2 regions of the Kocuria sp. CPCC 205235 genome follow, and region 2 is predicted to be linked to the other one. Evidence: predicted binding sites of a transcription regulator. Region 2 holds the regulator's gene; the other holds the start of a gene.

Region 1 (7,801 bases), on a different contig from region 2:
AGCCACGATGGTCATCCCCAGCGCCATAATGCGCTTGTAGTTCACGCCCAGGGTCGTGGAGACGTCCTGGCCCATACCGGCCACGGTGAAACGATCAGCGGCGATGTAACCAATCAGGGTGAGTGCTGCTACGAGCCACAGCAACTCGTAGCGGCCCTTGATGACGCCGGAGAAGTCACCGATCATCCACGTGTTGAGCGTCTGCAGCAGATTGAAGCGGTAGGCGAAGAACGTGGTGATCGCTGCGATCACGTTGCCCAGCATGATGCCGACCAAGGGAACGAGCAGCGCGTTGCGCAGCGGGATCTTCTGCAGCACGGCCAGGAACAGAGCGGTGCCGCCCACGGCGAAGACCGCCGCAACGCCCATCTTGCCGAGCAGTGGTGCGCTCGGAACCAGCACGGTGACGGCCAGCAGGCCCAATGAGGCAGATTCCACGGTGCCGACCGTGGAGGGTTCCACGAATTTGTTGCGCGCCATCTGCTGCATGATCAGACCGGCCACGGCCATGGCCATACCGGCAAGGATCACGGAGATGGTGCGCGGAAAACGGGAGACGGCCAGGAGATGAAAGGACTCTTGGAGTCCGGCGGTGTCCCCGCCGGCCACCTGACGCATCAGGGTGGCCGGCGTGACATCCGCGACGCCCACGAACGTTGAGATCACTGCCAGGACGAGCACCGCGAGAGCGGCGATCACCAGGGCACCGTTGGAGCGCAGCAGTCGCCTGAAGGGTCCGGGCCTTCCGGCCTGGTCCGAGCGATTACTTGCTCCGGGTTTTACAGCGGGTTGAGGTTCGGGAGCCGAACCGCCGCCGGTGTTCTCAGGTGCGTGAGCGATGGTGCTCACTTCAAGCTGTCCTGAACTTCAGTGATCATCTTGGGGAAGTTGTTCAGGCCGGGACCCACGATGTACCACGCGGAGGGATCCAGGTAGGTGATCTGGTCTTCCTTCGCGGCGGTGGTCTGGTTGACCAGGTCGTTGTCCAGAACCTGCTGAGCTGCCTGGCCGGATTCGCCCTGACCCACGGCCACGTCGCGGTCGATCACGAACAGGCGGTCCGGGTTGGCTTCGGAGATTGCCTCGAAGGACAGGGACTCACCGTGGGTGCCTTCTGACTGCACATCACCGGCGGGCTTCACGCCCAGGGTGTCGAAGATGATGTTGCCGAAGCGCGAGCCGGGGCCGTAGGCATTGATCTCACCGGCATTGGTCATCAGGAACATGGCGGAACCGGCATCAGTGGCGGCTTCCTTGGTGTCGGCGATCTGCTGGTCCACGCCCGAGAGTTTCTCCTCCACCTCGGATTCCTTGCCCAGGATCTGACCGATGGTCTCCGACTGCTTCTTGAAGGAGGCGACCGGGTCCTTCTGATCCATGGTCAAGTCCACGGTGGGGGCGATTTCCGAGAACTGGTCGTAGAAGTCCGCGGTACGGCCGGAAATGATGATCAGGTCCGGGTTGGCGGCCGAGATGGCCTCCATGTCCGGTTCCTTCATGCCGCCGGCGTTGACGTACTTCTCGTCCTGGTACTTCTCGAATTCGTCCGGCAAGGATGCGGGCTTGGGCAGGCCGTCGACCTCTTCGCCCAGGGCCTCGAAGCTGTCGATGACCCCCAGGTCCATGGAGATCACGGTCTCAGGGTTCTTGGGGACCTCGGTGGTGCCCTGGACGTGCTCCACGGTCACGGTTTCGTTCGAGGCGCTTTCCTCGGAGGAGGACTCGCCAGCGGCTTCGGTGGAGCAACCGGTGAGAGCGAGAAGGCCACCTGCGGTGAGCAGTGCCATGGCCTTGGGGCTGATGCGGTTCATGTCGTTCCTCAAGTGTTCAGGGAAGGTGCGGGATCGTGCGGCCGCGCAAACCCGGCGGCAATGCCAGGTAGGTACGACGGCGCCGTCGAACCCTGACCTGTGAATGCATCGTCTTAGGTTTGCCTTACCTGACAAACTAGCGGGAGGAATTGGGTGTGCGCAAGCTAATAGCGAACGTGTTACTTACCTAATTGTTTTCATCGGCGAGTGAACGTCTGGCACTCGCCTTGACCGACTGCCAGGCCAACCCTAGAGTGACTATTGGCACTCTCCGGGTGAGGGTGCTAAGGGCCAGGCGCTCAATCGGCACCGCGACGACGGTTGGCACGCCAACTGGCTCGTAGCGCATCCGCGGTCACGGGACCCCGTGAACCACCGTGGGCGCTCACCGTCTCATACGCCTAAAGAAAGGGAGAGATCGTGTCGGTCTCCATCAAGCCCCTCGAGGACCGCATTGTGGTCCAGCCGCTGGCCGCCGAGCAGACCACTGCTTCCGGTCTGGTCATCCCCGATACCGCCAAGGAGAAGCCCCAGGAGGGCACCGTCCTGGCTGTGGGTCCGGGCCGCGTCGACGACAAGGGCAACCGCATCCCCGTGGACGTCAAGGAAGGTGACCTGGTCATCTTCTCCAAGTACGGCGGAACCGAGGTCAAGTACAACGGCGAAGAGTACCTCGTGCTCCCGGCACGTGACGTGCTGGCAGTCATCGAGAAGTAAGTCTTCAGAATCCTTTCTGCGCGGTGCCCGCTGCGCCTACTCGTGAGTGGGTGGCGCACGGGTACCGCGTTTTTCACCCTTAGTTTTCTCGCCCGATAAGGAGCACACATGCCCAAGCAGTTGGCGTTCAACGACGCCGCTCGCAAAGCCCTTGAGGCCGGTGTCAACCGGCTTGCCGACACCGTCAAGGTGACCCTCGGCCCGCGCGGGCGCAATGTCGTTCTCGACAAGAAGTGGGGCGCCCCCACAATCACCAACGACGGCGTCACCATTGCTCGCGAAGTAGAGCTGGACGGCCCGTACGAGAACCTCGGCGCTCAGCTCGCCAAGGAAGTTGCCACCAAGACCAACGATGTTGCCGGTGACGGCACCACCACCGCGACCGTGCTGGCGCAGGCCCTGGTCAAGGAGGGTCTGCGCAACGTGGCCGCCGGTGCGGCCCCCAGCGAGATCAAGCGCGGAATCGAAACAGCCGTGGAGGCCGTGTCCCAGCGTCTGCTGGACAACGCCCGCCCGGTCGAAGGTCAGGACGTGGCCCACGTGGCCGCGATCTCCGCTCAGTCCCCGGAAATCGGTGAGCTGATCGCTCGCGCTTTCGAGACCGTGGGGACCGACGGCGTCATCACCATCGAAGACGGCTCCTCGACCGAGGTCGAGCTGGACGTCACCGAAGGTATGCAGTTCGACAAGGGCTACCTCTCGCCGTCGTTCATCACCGACCAGGAGCGCCAGGAAGCCGTCCTCGAAGACAGCCTGATCCTGCTCTACCAGGGCAAGATCTCTTCCGTGCAGGACCTGATGCCGGTTCTGGAAAAGGTACTGCAGGCCAAGAAGCCGCTGACCATCATCGCGGAGGACGTCGAGGGCGAGGCCCTGTCCACCCTTGTGGTCAACAAGCTGCGTGGCACCCTGGACGTCGTCGCGCTGAAGGCTCCCGGTTTCGGTGACCGCCGCAAGGCGATCATGCAGGACCTGGCCGTGCTGACCAACGGCACCGTGATCACCCCCGAGTTGGGCATCTCGCTGGACAGCGTGGACATGTCCCAGCTCGGTACCGCGCGCCGCGTGACCGTGACCAAGGGCCAGACCACCGTGGTTGACGGCGGCGGCTCGGCCGAGCAGGTCGCGGACCGCGTGGCCGAGATCAAGGCCGAGGTGGAACGCACCGATTCCGAGTGGGATCGCGAAAAGCTCCAGGAACGCCTCGCTCGCCTGGCCGGCGGCATTTCCGTGATCAAGGTGGGCGCCGCCACCGAGGTCGAGCAGAAGGAACGCAAGCACCGCATCGAGGATGCCGTTTCCTCCACCCGCGCCGCTCTCGAAGAGGGCATCGTGGCCGGTGGCGGTTCCGCTCTGGTGCACGCGTCCAAGGCCCTCGACGGCGCCGAGCTCGGTCTCGAGGGCGACGCCGCCACGGCCGTCGGTATCGTGCGCCGCGCCCTGGTTCAGCCCCTGCGCTGGATCGCCGAGAACGCCGGGCAGGACGGCTACGTCGTGGCCTCCCGCGTGGCGGACCTGGAACCGGGCCACGGCTATAACGCCGCGACCGACGAGTACGAGAACTTGGTCTCGGCCGGCATCATCGATCCGGTCAAGGTCACGCGTTCCGCTCTGCAGAACGCAGCATCCATTGCCGCTCTGGTACTCACCACCGAAACTCTGGTGGCCGAGAAGAAGAACGACGATGAGGATCACCATCACCAGCACTGATCTGCTGTGATGAAATCCACGCTGACCGGCGGCTTTCCCCACATCACGGGGCGGGCCGCCGGTTTTTCTGTGCGGGCACTCCGTACCTGTCACCACATGCGATGACGATCCATCTCACACCGATTCCGCGCTGGAACGTGCGGGGGTTAAGGTGACAACCATGCCCGAAACCATTGCTCCGCGGCCGACCGCGACCGACGTTCGACCGGATGTCGTCTCGCGTTATTCCGGTTTCCGAAAAGAAGTCCAGGGTCTGCGCGCCGTCGCCGTGCTGCTCGTGGTGATCTACCACGTGTTCCTGGGCCGGGTTTCGGGTGGCGTGGACATCTTCCTGTTGATCTCCGCGTTCTTCATGACGCTCTCGTTCGTGCGCAAAATCGAAAGCGGCCGCCCCTTGGCGATCGGCCGGTACTGGCTGCACACGTTCAAGCGGCTGCTTCCCCTGGCCACCGTGGTGATCCTGGTGACCGTCGGGCTGCTCACGGAATTCCCCGAATCCTCGGTCGCCCAATTCCGCTGGGAAGCGCTGGCCTCCGTTTTCTACGTGGAGAACTGGGCGCTCGCGGCGTCGTCGGTGGATTATTACGCGGCGGATCATTCCACGGCCTCGCCGTTCCAGCACTTCTGGTCACTGTCCGTCCAGGGCCAGGTCTTCTTGCTGTGGCCGTTGATCTTCGGTTTCGCGTGGCTAGTACGACGCCGCACACGCATCAGCTCGGTGCCCATTCTGGCGGTGTGTTTCGGCCTGATTTTCGCCGCGTCCATGATGTACTCCGTCATCACGACCGAAACTCAGCAGGCCTTCGCCTACTTCGACACGCGTGCCCGGTTGTGGGAGTTCGCGCTGGGTTCACTGATTGCCCTGGCCATTCCTTACCTCAACCCGCCGCGGGTACTGCGCATCATCCTGGGGTGGGTGGGCATTGTGAGCATGGTGTCCGTGGGCATCCTGGTGGACGTTCAAGGTGCTTTTCCGGGCTGGATCGCTCTGTGGCCGCTGCTGTCCGCGGCCGCAATCATCGTGGCCGGTAACACCGAGTCCCGGGTGGGGTTCGACCGGTTTTTGTCCTGGCGGCCCGTGGTGAAGTTGGGCGACGCCGCCTACGCGTTGTACCTGGTGCATTGGCCTCTGCTGGTCACGTACCTGGTCATCATGGATCGTCCCTGGGCCGGACCGCGTTCGGGTGTTGCGCTGGTGCTGGTGTCGATTGTTCTGGCGCTGATGCTCACGGCGTTGATTGAAAACCCGCTCAAGGCGTGGACGTGGCCCGAGCAGTCCAAGCGCCGACTGGCACTCGTGATCATCGCGTGTTTAGCGGTGGTTTCCACTGCGGTACTGTCCTGGACCGCCGTGGACGCCCACCGCAGCGCGCAGTTGGAAGCGGAAGCCGCGCGCAACAACCCCGGGGCGGCGGCACTTGCGGTCGAGGATCCCAGCGGCACCGAGACGGATGCGCCGCTGGTGCCGATCATTCAAGGGGATTACCCGAAACCGTCCCTGGGAGAGCCCTGCCCGGAAGAAATGGGTTTGAGTGCCGCAAATCAGACATGGTGTGGAATCACCATCGATGATCCGCAGGCAAGCCAAACGATTCTCGTGGTGGGCAACAGCCACACGATCCAATGGCTTCCGGCCATTGAGGATCTGGCGCGCAGCCAAGGGTGGAACATGGTGAGTTACATTCGGGGAAACTGCATCCTGGGCAGCGCCGATGACCAAGTGAGGGATCAGGCGGAGTGCGCAGAATGGCTCAGTGAGATCGACAAGGTCATCGATGACGCAGATCCGGACTTGGTCGTCACGACAGGCACCCGCTCCTTGGAAGACGGGGGTGAAGACCTGAGCCCGGGAATGGTGGAGAAGTTGCAGGAGTTGTCGCAAAAGACCGGGCATCTCCTGGCTATCAGGGACAACCCTCGTTTCGTTGACGCCCCGGGTCTTTGCGTCCAGGACGACCGGCGAAGCGCGCAGGATTGCACCCCTCCCGCCACCGACATCACGACCTCTCCGAACCCCCTCGAATCCATCGCCGGCCAGAACGAGGGGATCTCCACGGTGGACATGGGGGATCTCATTTGTCCTGACGGAATGTGCGCACCCGTCATCGGCAACGTGATCGTGTACTGGGACAATAATCATCTCACGCAGAACTACGTTCGTTCCTTGTCCCCGTTCTTCGTGGAACGTGCGGAGAAGGCCCTCACCGAGAACGGTTTGCTCTAGGGCGGCAACCGAGCCGCAGCCGCATGACCGTAGAATGAAACGGAAACTACTTGGTGAAAGGGAGCTTTCGTGACCGATGCCGTGCCCACCGCACTCATGGACGACCCGTTCGGCTTGACCGGACTGACCTACGACGACGTTTTGTTGCTTCCCGGCAACACGGACGTGATTCCTTCCGAGGCATCGACCAAGACCCGGCTTTCGCGCCGGATCGACGTTGAGGCCCCCGTTCTCTCCGCGGCCATGGACACCGTGACCGAATCCGCCATGGCCATCTCGATGGCCCGACTGGGCGGCATGGGTGTGATCCACCGCAACCTGTCCATCCAGGATCAGGCCGATCACGTGGACCGCGTCAAGCGCAGCGAGTCCGGCATGATCACCAACCCGGTGACCGTGGGACCGGACGCCACCCTGGCCGAGCTGGACCACCTGTGCGGCTATTACAAGGTCTCCGGTCTGCCCGTGGTGGACGAGAACCAGAGGCTGCTGGGCATCATCACCAACCGCGACACCCGTTACCTGCCGGAGTCCGATTTCCAGACCCGTAAGGTGCGCGAGGTCATGACCCCCATGCCGCTGGTGACCGGCAACGTGGGGATGAGCAAGGACGAGGCCCACAAGCTGTTGGCCACGCACAAGATCGAGAAGCTACCCCTCGTAGATGAGCAGGACCGGCTCACCGGCCTGATTACCGTCAAAGACTTCACCAAGGCGGAGCAGTATCCGCTGGCCACCAAGGACGACGAAGGTCGTTTGCGCGTGGGCGCCGCCGTCGGTTTCTTCGGTGACGGTTTCGAACGCGCCATGACCCTGATCGATGCCGGTGTGGACGCACTGTTCATCGACACCGCTAACGGCCACTCGCAGGGTGTGCTGGACATGATCTCGCGCCTCAAGCACGAGTCAGCCGCGTCCCACGTGGACATCATCGGCGGTCAGGCGGCAACCCGCGCGGGCGCGCAGGCCATCGTGGACGCCGGTGCGGATGCCGTGAAGGTGGGCGTGGGGCCGGGCTCCATCTGCACCACCCGCGTCATCGCCGGCGTGGGCGTTCCCCAGATCACCGCGATCAACGAGGCCGCCAAGGCCACCATCCCGGCCGGGATCCCGATGATCGCGGACGGCGGCCTCCAGTTCTCCGGTGACATCGGCAAGGCCCTGGTGGCCGGTGCCGATTCCGTGATGCTCGGTTCACTGCTCGCCGGTTGTGACGAGTCCCCGGGAGAACTCGTGTTCGTGGCCGGTAAGCAGTACAAGGCCTATCGTGGCATGGGTTCGTTGGGTGCCATGCAGTCCCGCGGTAAGAACACCTCCTACTCCAAGGACCGCTACTTCC
Region 2 (7,801 bases):
GGCGACATCTCCCGTAAGCGCAAGCTGCTCGAGAAGCAGAAGGAAGGCAAGAAGCGCATGAAGATGGTGGGCCGCGTTGAGGTTCCCCAGGAGGCCTTCGTGGCCGCGCTGTCCTCCGATGAAGAATCGGGCAAGGACAAGAAGAAGTAATGCCCGCTCAGCCCGAAGGGGACCCGGCTCCCGCGGACGGGTCCCTGCCCTCGAGTGCGGTGGCCCGAGCGGGCGATCGCACGCTGAGCCTGTACGTGCACGTCCCGTTCTGCGCCGTGCGCTGCGGGTACTGCGACTTCAACACCTACACAATGTCGCAGCTAGGCCCGGGCGTGTCCCGCGACGATTACCATCACGACGCCGCCGCGGAAGTACTTTTCGGCCGTTCCGTTCTCGACGCCGCTGGGGCACCCCCGCGCCCGCTGCACAGCGTGTTCTTCGGCGGCGGCACACCCACCTTGCTCCCGGCCGAGAACCTCGCCGATGTCCTGGTCCAGGCCAGGGAATGCTTTGGGCTCGCTCCGGACGCCGAGGTCACGGTGGAGGCCAACCCGGACTCGGTCACGGACCGCACGTTCGAGATCCTCGCGGAAGCGGGAGTGACGCGGGTGTCCTTCGGGATGCAGTCCGCCGTGCCGCACGTGTTGCAGGTCCTGGAACGTACCCACACCCCGGCCAATGTTCCACTGGCGGTGTCCGGTGCGCGCAAGGCGGGACTCTCGGCCAGCGTGGACCTGATCTACGGAACACCGGGGGAGACCGTGGCGGATTGGCAACGCTCCGTCGAGGCCGCACTGGAGCTCGAACCCGACCATATCTCAGCGTATTCGTTGATCATCGAGGACGGAACCAAGCTCGCAGCGCAGATCCGGCGCGGTGAGGTACCCGAGGTGGATCCCGACGATCAGGCAGAGAAGTACATCCTGGCCGATCGCCTACTGCGCGAAGCCGGATTCGAATGGTACGAGGTCTCCAACTGGTCCCGCGCCGCCGAAGGCCGCAGCGCCGAGCAGAACCGCAGCGCACACAACATTGCGTATTGGCGGAATCAGGACTGGTGGGGCATCGGCCCCGGAGCCCATTCCCACATGGACGGCGTGCGCTGGTGGAACATCAAGCACCCGCTGCCGTACACGAACAAGGTCCGTGACGGGGTATCACCGGCCGTGGGCCGCGAAACCCTGGATCCGGACACGCAGTACCTCGAGCACGTGATGCTGGGGATCCGCATACGTGAGGGTCTTGAGACTTCAAGTCTGCGTCCCGAAGGGCGTAACGCGGTGGCCGGGCTCATCGCGGACGGCTGGGTGGACGGGCCCGCCGCGATCGCTGGGCGCGTGATACTCACCGACCAAGGTCGTCTCATGGCCGACGCCGTGACCCGTCGCCTGCTCGACTGGTGACGCATCCGCCGCTGGGCGCAGCCGTCCGGTGGAATGCCACCACGAAGTGGCGCGCAGGGCAGTAGAACGAAACGCGAACAAAAACCGCCGCGTCCGGATCAACCGGACGCGGCGGCGTCGTCATAGCTGAGGTGAGGTTCAGGCCTTGGCGGAACGCCTGGTCTGCAGCTTGTCGAAAAGGTGTGTGTTGCCGCGGTATTGGTAGGGCTCGCCCTGGTTGACCTTGATGCCGGCAATCACCGATTGGACCGCCAGAACGACCCAGGTGAGGGCGGCTACCAAGGCAAAGACCCAACCGACCGCGGGAATCAGGGACAACGCAATGCCCACCAGGATGATCAGGGTGGGCAACAGGGAAAAGTTGAGCGCTTCGCGGGACTCCTGGCGGGTGAACGGTCCGCGATCTCCCAGCGTGCGGTGAATCAAGTAGCTGGGCAGTGCACCGGCGACACCGCCCAGGTGCGCGAGGGTGGCGAACTGCCTGTCCTGGGAAATATCCAAGGGTTCGGCCTGGGCGGAGATGCTCTCGAAAGCGGGAGCGTTACCGGTCACCGATCGGGAACCGGAGGGGGCGGAGGCTTGATCAACCACAGATGTCTCTTTCCGGGGCAACGAGCCCGTCGTGCAGCGAGATGCTGCGCTTGAAGTATTCGGTTCATTCTAGGGGCCTGAGTCTGTGTTCGAGCTGAGCCGGCGATGTTACTCGCACCACCCCGAAGGGCCACCATTGGCTCTGATCCATAGCCTCGGTAGTGCATTTGCTCCATTGACGTCGCGGGGGGAATTACTGCGGTGCCGTGAGGAAATCGATGAGCTCCTCGACCCGTCCCAGCAGTGATGGTTCCAGGTCCGAGTAGGAGTCCACGCGGGCCAGAATCCGCTGCCAGGCCTGCCCGATGTCCGCGGGAGTCTTATGGGGCAGACCCAGCGCCTTGGCCATGCCCGTTTTCCAATCGATCCCGCGCGGAATCACGGGCCACTCCTGTAAGCCCAGAACCGAGGGTTTCACGGCCTGCCAGATGTCCACATACGGGTGGCCAAGGACCAACAAATTGCCCTGGGCCCCGGGAACGCGCAGCGCGTCCGCAGCGATCTTGGATTCCTTGGATCCTGTGACCAGGTGGTCCACCAGAACGCCGAGTCGTCTTTCGCGGCCCGGATTGAACTCGCGGACCGCCGCGGGAAGATCGTCGATACCGTGCAGCGGTTCCACCACGATGCCCTCGACCGCCAAGTCATGACCCCAGACCTTGGCGACCAGTTCGGCGTCGTGATAGCCCTCGACCCAGATGCGTGACTCCTTGGCCACGCTGGCGCGCAACCCCTCCACCGCCACGGAGCCCGAGCGGGTGCGAGCGGGTTTCTTGGGCCCGGTCTTTCGCGCGGGTGGCCCCAGCTTGATGGGCTCACCGTCGAGCAGGAACCCGGGTCCGAGCGGAAAGGTCTTGATCTTCCCGTGCCGGTCCTCCAGACCGACCACGCGCATACCACCAATGGTTTCCAGGCTCACCGCGGCACCCACCCAGCCGGTCTGCGCATCTTCGAGAACCATGCCGGGTTCCAGCGCGGTCTCGCGGGGCACGGGTCCGGTGCGGGCCACCGCTGGGCTGGTCAAATCCTGCGGGCCCCAGGTCCAACCGGATGCTGTCACGATGCGCCGTCCTCACGTGCGGGGTGGATGATCAGCCGCGAGCGTACCAAATAGCGTGCGGGGAGACCGGGGGTAGACTCATGTGAATTAGCACTGTCAACCATTGAGTGCCAAAATAGCCACGGAGACCAGATCCATGGTGCAAGCCCGTCCACGCCGGGGAGGTGACACGAGTGAGCCAGCCGCGCAGAGCAGAAATCTTGCGGGCCATTGTCGAGGACTACGTCCATTCACGGGAGCCCGTGGGATCCAAGGCGCTGGTGGAACGGCATCAATTGGGCGTTTCCTCCGCCACCGTCCGCAACGACATGGCCGCGTTGGAGGAAGACGGCCTGATCGTGGCCCCGCACACCAGTTCCGGCCGCATCCCTACGGACAAGGGTTACCGCACCTTCGTGGACCAGATTGCCTCGGTTCGGCCATTGTCGTCTCCGCAGAAACGCGCCATCCAGTCGTTCCTGGACGGCGCGGACGACCTCGACGACGCCATGGAACGCACCGTGCGGCTCCTCGCCCAGCTAACGCACCAGGTGGCAGTGATCCAGTACCCGGCGGCCTCCGGCACCACCCTGCGCCACGTGGAGCTCGTGGACGTGGGCGGCACCTCCCTGCTGGTCGTGTTCATTCCAACGTCCGGCCGGGTCCTGCAGCGCATCGTTGAAGTGAGCCGGGCACTGCCTGAGCACGAACTCATGGAGCTGCGGGCCCGTGTGCTGGCGTCGGTCATGGGGCGGCCCCTGCAGGACGTACCCGCGGGCGCCTCGAACCTGGTTCGGCAGCTGCCCCCGGAACTGGCCGAGGCCGGCACGGTGGTGGCCGAGGCACTCGCGTCGCTCGCGGCGTCGTCGGAGGACCACCGACTGGTCATGGCCGGCACGGCCAACCTGGCGCGCTTCAGCGGTGACTTTGCTCTCAGTATCGGTCCCGTGCTCGAAGCACTTGAGGAACAAGTGGTCATGCTGCGATTGTTGTCAGAGATGCAACAGGATGTCCGTGGTGTGGCCGTGCGTATCGGGTCCGACAGTACCGACGACCCGCTCGCGGAAACTTCCGTGGTGGCCACCGGCTACGGCCCAGAATCCGTGTCCAAACTGGGCGTGGTGGGTCCCACCCGAATGGATTACCCCTCCACCATGGCCGCGGTCCGCGCCGTGGCACGCTATTTGTCCCACACGCTGGGGGAGTAGCGGCGCCCGCCGTGGCACCGTTCCCCATCCGCGTTGAGAAACACACACTGACGAAAGAAGAATCGATTCCATCGTGAGCGATCACTACGAAACCCTGGGCGTGACCCGGGATGCCAGCCCGGAAGAGATCAAGCGCGCCTACCGCAAGAAGGCCCGCAAACTCCACCCGGACGTGAATCCCTCCCCGGAGGCCGCCGAAGAGTTCAAGCGTGTGTCCCACGCGAACGATGTCCTGGCGGACCCCGAAAAGCGCCGCGTCTACGACGCCACGGGTAACGAGAACGGAACCGACACCGGTTTCGGCGGGGGCTTCCCCGGCTCCGGCTTCGGTTTCGCGGACATCTTCGAGACCTTCTTCCAGGGCGCCGGTGCCGCCGGGCAGCGCGGGCCCCAGTCCCGTACCCGACAGGGCCAGGACGCGCTCATCAACGTGCGCATTTCGCTGAAGGACGCAGTGTTCGGCATTGAGAAGGACATCACCGTGGACACCGCGGTCGTCTGCCCCACGTGTCAAGGTTCGTGCTGCCAGCCCGGCACCAGCCCCACCACGTGCTCCATGTGCCGCGGCTCCGGTCACATGCAGTACCAGAAGCAGTCGATCCTGGGTGTGGTGACCACCCAGGCACCGTGCGCGTCCTGTAACGGCTTCGGCACCGTGATCGAGAACCCATGCCACGAATGCTACGGCGAGGGTCGCGTGCGTGACCGCCGCCCGCTCACCATCAAGATTCCGGCGGGCGTCCAGTCCGGTAACCGCATCCGACTCTCGGGTCAGGGTGAGGCCGGTACCGCCGGCGGACCCAACGGTGACCTCTACGTGGAACTCAAGGTCGATCCCGACCCCACCTTCCATCGCGAAGGCGACGACCTGCACGCCCGCCTCCGCATTCCCATGACCTCGGCCGCCCTGGGTACCACGGTCCAGCTCGACACGTTCGACGGCGCTCGCGACGTCGACGTCGCCTCGGGCACCCAGTCGGGTGCCACCGTGACGCTCGAGGATCTGGGCGTGACCCACCTGCGTGGCAAGGGCCGCGGTGATCTTCAGGTGCACATCGAGGTGGAGACCCCGCAGGATCTCAACTCCGAGCAGCGGGACTTGATCGAGCAGTTGGCCACCCTGCGCAATGAGCGCCGCTCGGACGCAACCACCATGAACACGCCGTCCTCCGGTGGCTTCTTCTCCCGGCTCAAGGATCGGTTCAACGATCTGTGACGGATCCGGTCTTCTTCGCCGACGGTTCCGAACTGAACGGCGCGAGCGCCGGTGAGGAGTTCGTCCTCGCCGGCGCCGAGGCGCGCCACGCGGTCACAGTCCGCAGGCTACGGGCGGGGGAGACCCTCGATCTCGTGGACGGCGCCGGGAAGCGGGCAGCGTGCGAATTCGTGAGCGGTGAGAAAGACACCATGACCGTTCGGGTCGTCTCCGTGACGCAGGAGCCCGCCCCCGCCACCGAGTTCGTTCTGGTCCAGGCGCTGGCCAAGGGTGACCGTGATCTGCAGGCCGCCGAGAGCGCCACCGAGCTGGGCGTGGACCGGGTGATCCCGTGGCAGGCAGACCGAAGCATTGTGCGACTCAAGCCCGAACGCGCCGCCAAGACTCTCGCCAAATGGCAGTCCACGATGGCCGCTGCGGCCAAGCAGTCACGGCGTGCGCGCTGGCCCGAGCTCGGGGAGCACGTGAATTCGAGCGGCCTTGCCTCCTTGATGCAACAGGAAAGCGGAACTTTGTGGTTCGTGCTGCACGAGTCCTCCGCTGTCTCCTGGGGCGGTCTCGAATCCCAAGAGCTCTCCGGAGCCGAGTCGATCGGTGTGATCGTGGGCCCAGAGGGCGGGATCAGCGATCAGGAACTGAATCGGTTCGTCGCGGCAGGGGCGAGACCCCTGAAGCTCGGCCACGAGGTCATGCGCGCCTCGACCGCCGGACCGGCAGCTCTGGCCGCATTGTGTGCCTTGACCGGGCGTTGGGCCTGATCTCCAGCGCCGCCGTGGCTCGCTCATCGGCGATCAAGGAGTGAACCGACGCCCCACACCAGGGGTGAGTTCGGGTAGGTTGCTCAGTCTTCGACGACCGTGACAGTGTGGTCGTCCTTGACCTCTTGTCCTGCGTCATTCACACCGATGACCCGCACCGTGTACTCACCAGCGGGAACCTCGACCGGGAAACGGAACTCGGTTCCGGCGGTGGACGCGGGTGTGTTCTTCGGTTCGGAAATCTCTCCCGATTTCACAGCTCGATCTTCGCCCTCCGGAATGACTTCCCACCGGGCCGATGCGTATTCCGGCAGCACCCTGCCGAAGATCGTCATGGGCTGACCCGCTTCCGTACCGGTCTGGGGATCGATCAACCACACCGGTGAGGCTATCGAGGCGTCACGGGAAATCGGTTCATCCAGGTCCACGGAACCGAAAGCCTTGTATCCGGTTTCACCGTCCACCAGGACGCGAACTTCTTTGGCCGTAGCGGCATCGAGGAGTCCAGCCGTAACGGCTGCAGCGGACACGGTGTAGACGAGTTGTTGGAGTGCAAGTTTCGCGTCGTCCTCCGAAAGCCTGCTGGCAAAGGCGGTGGAGGGCATGTCCACGGTGATGGTTCCATCCGGGGACACGGATGTGCCCACGTTCTCCACCTGGGTCCACATCGAACGGTAATCCTCGTCGAGGGGCGACAGCGTGGTCATCATGACTACGGCTTCGGCCACGGGATCCACGGTGTCCGCGTTGGAGGCGGTGCGGAACTCCCGGAAGAGATAACCCTCTTGCGCTCCACTTCCGGCCCAGTAGACCGGAGTCTGTTCGGTGGCGACACCCTCGTAGGCGTTGTCCGTGCTCATGGGTGCGGAGGCAATCCTGGGAGCGGTGCTCAAGGCATTGGTCGCGCGGTCAGCGGCGGACCCGCATGCGGAGAGAACCAGGCTCACGGCAAGACCCGCGGACAGTAGGACCGCCGCATTGCGGGCAGAGTAATGCCTGTGTTCCATGAGTTCACCACCCCGGTATGAGCTGTAGCAGTTGATCGCCGCACACGAGTTGAGAGCGCGCAGAACGTACGAGTTTGGTACCGGTGGACAAAGATACCCACAGTTACAGGTGGCGATGAACCCAGAAGTGCGTCCTGGGTGAAACCGTTATCAACCTGCAACACAACGAGCGGTAGGCTGGACCCCAATGACTGATCATGTATCCGGGGTCGATCCGAACCCACAAGACCACGAAGGCCACACCCGCGTTGTCGTGCACATGCCCGACCGGGACACCGCTCTCCGCGCACTTGGACAAGCCGATGCCACGCTGCGCCTTCTTGAACAGAACTTTCCCGCCGTGCGCATCACCGTGCGCGACGTTGACGTTGCCTTTGAGGGGCCCGTGCACGACACGCGCTCGGCCGCTGCACTGCTCGAAGAACTCGTGGTCCTGGCTCAACGAGGGACCGAGATCACGGAGCGAACCGTCATGCGCGTGACGCGCATGCTGCGCGAGGCCGAAGGCATGCGCCCGGCCAGTGCGCTGTCGACGAGCATCCTGTCGACCCGCGGCAAGACCATCCGGCCCAAGACGGTGAACCAGAA

Evidence for each region. Region 2 encodes HrcA, which represses chaperone genes, less so after heat shock. Its sites were predicted from a motif close to TTNGCACTCGNNNNNNNCGAGTGCNAA; they were not measured.
Region 1: groES (co-chaperone GroES) is a predicted target of HrcA. The motif match lies at 2,027-2,053, and genes of this name have one in related genera.

Annotation. Positions count from the first base shown of each region.
Region 1 is NZ_JAVKPR010000005.1:91,538-99,338, reverse strand. Features, by position in the region: gene RF638_RS05505 (ABC transporter permease) at 1-849, opposite strand, end outside; gene RF638_RS05500 (siderophore ABC transporter substrate-binding protein) at 846-1,811, opposite strand; gene groES (co-chaperone GroES) at 2,232-2,528, shown strand; gene groL (chaperonin GroEL) at 2,637-4,238, shown strand; gene RF638_RS05485 (acyltransferase family protein) at 4,399-6,462, shown strand; gene guaB (IMP dehydrogenase) at 6,559-7,801, shown strand, end outside.
Region 2 is NZ_JAVKPR010000014.1:50,850-58,650, reverse strand. Features, by position in the region: gene lepA (translation elongation factor 4) at 1-150, shown strand, start outside; gene hemW (radical SAM family heme chaperone HemW) at 150-1,394, shown strand; gene RF638_RS10690 (DUF4870 domain-containing protein) at 1,533-1,985, opposite strand; gene RF638_RS10685 (DUF3097 domain-containing protein) at 2,179-3,045, opposite strand; gene hrcA (heat-inducible transcriptional repressor HrcA) at 3,219-4,232, shown strand; gene dnaJ (molecular chaperone DnaJ) at 4,306-5,448, shown strand; gene RF638_RS10670 (16S rRNA (uracil(1498)-N(3))-methyltransferase) at 5,445-6,206, shown strand; gene RF638_RS10665 (GerMN domain-containing protein) at 6,290-7,213, opposite strand; gene RF638_RS10660 (PhoH family protein) at 7,473-7,801, shown strand, end outside.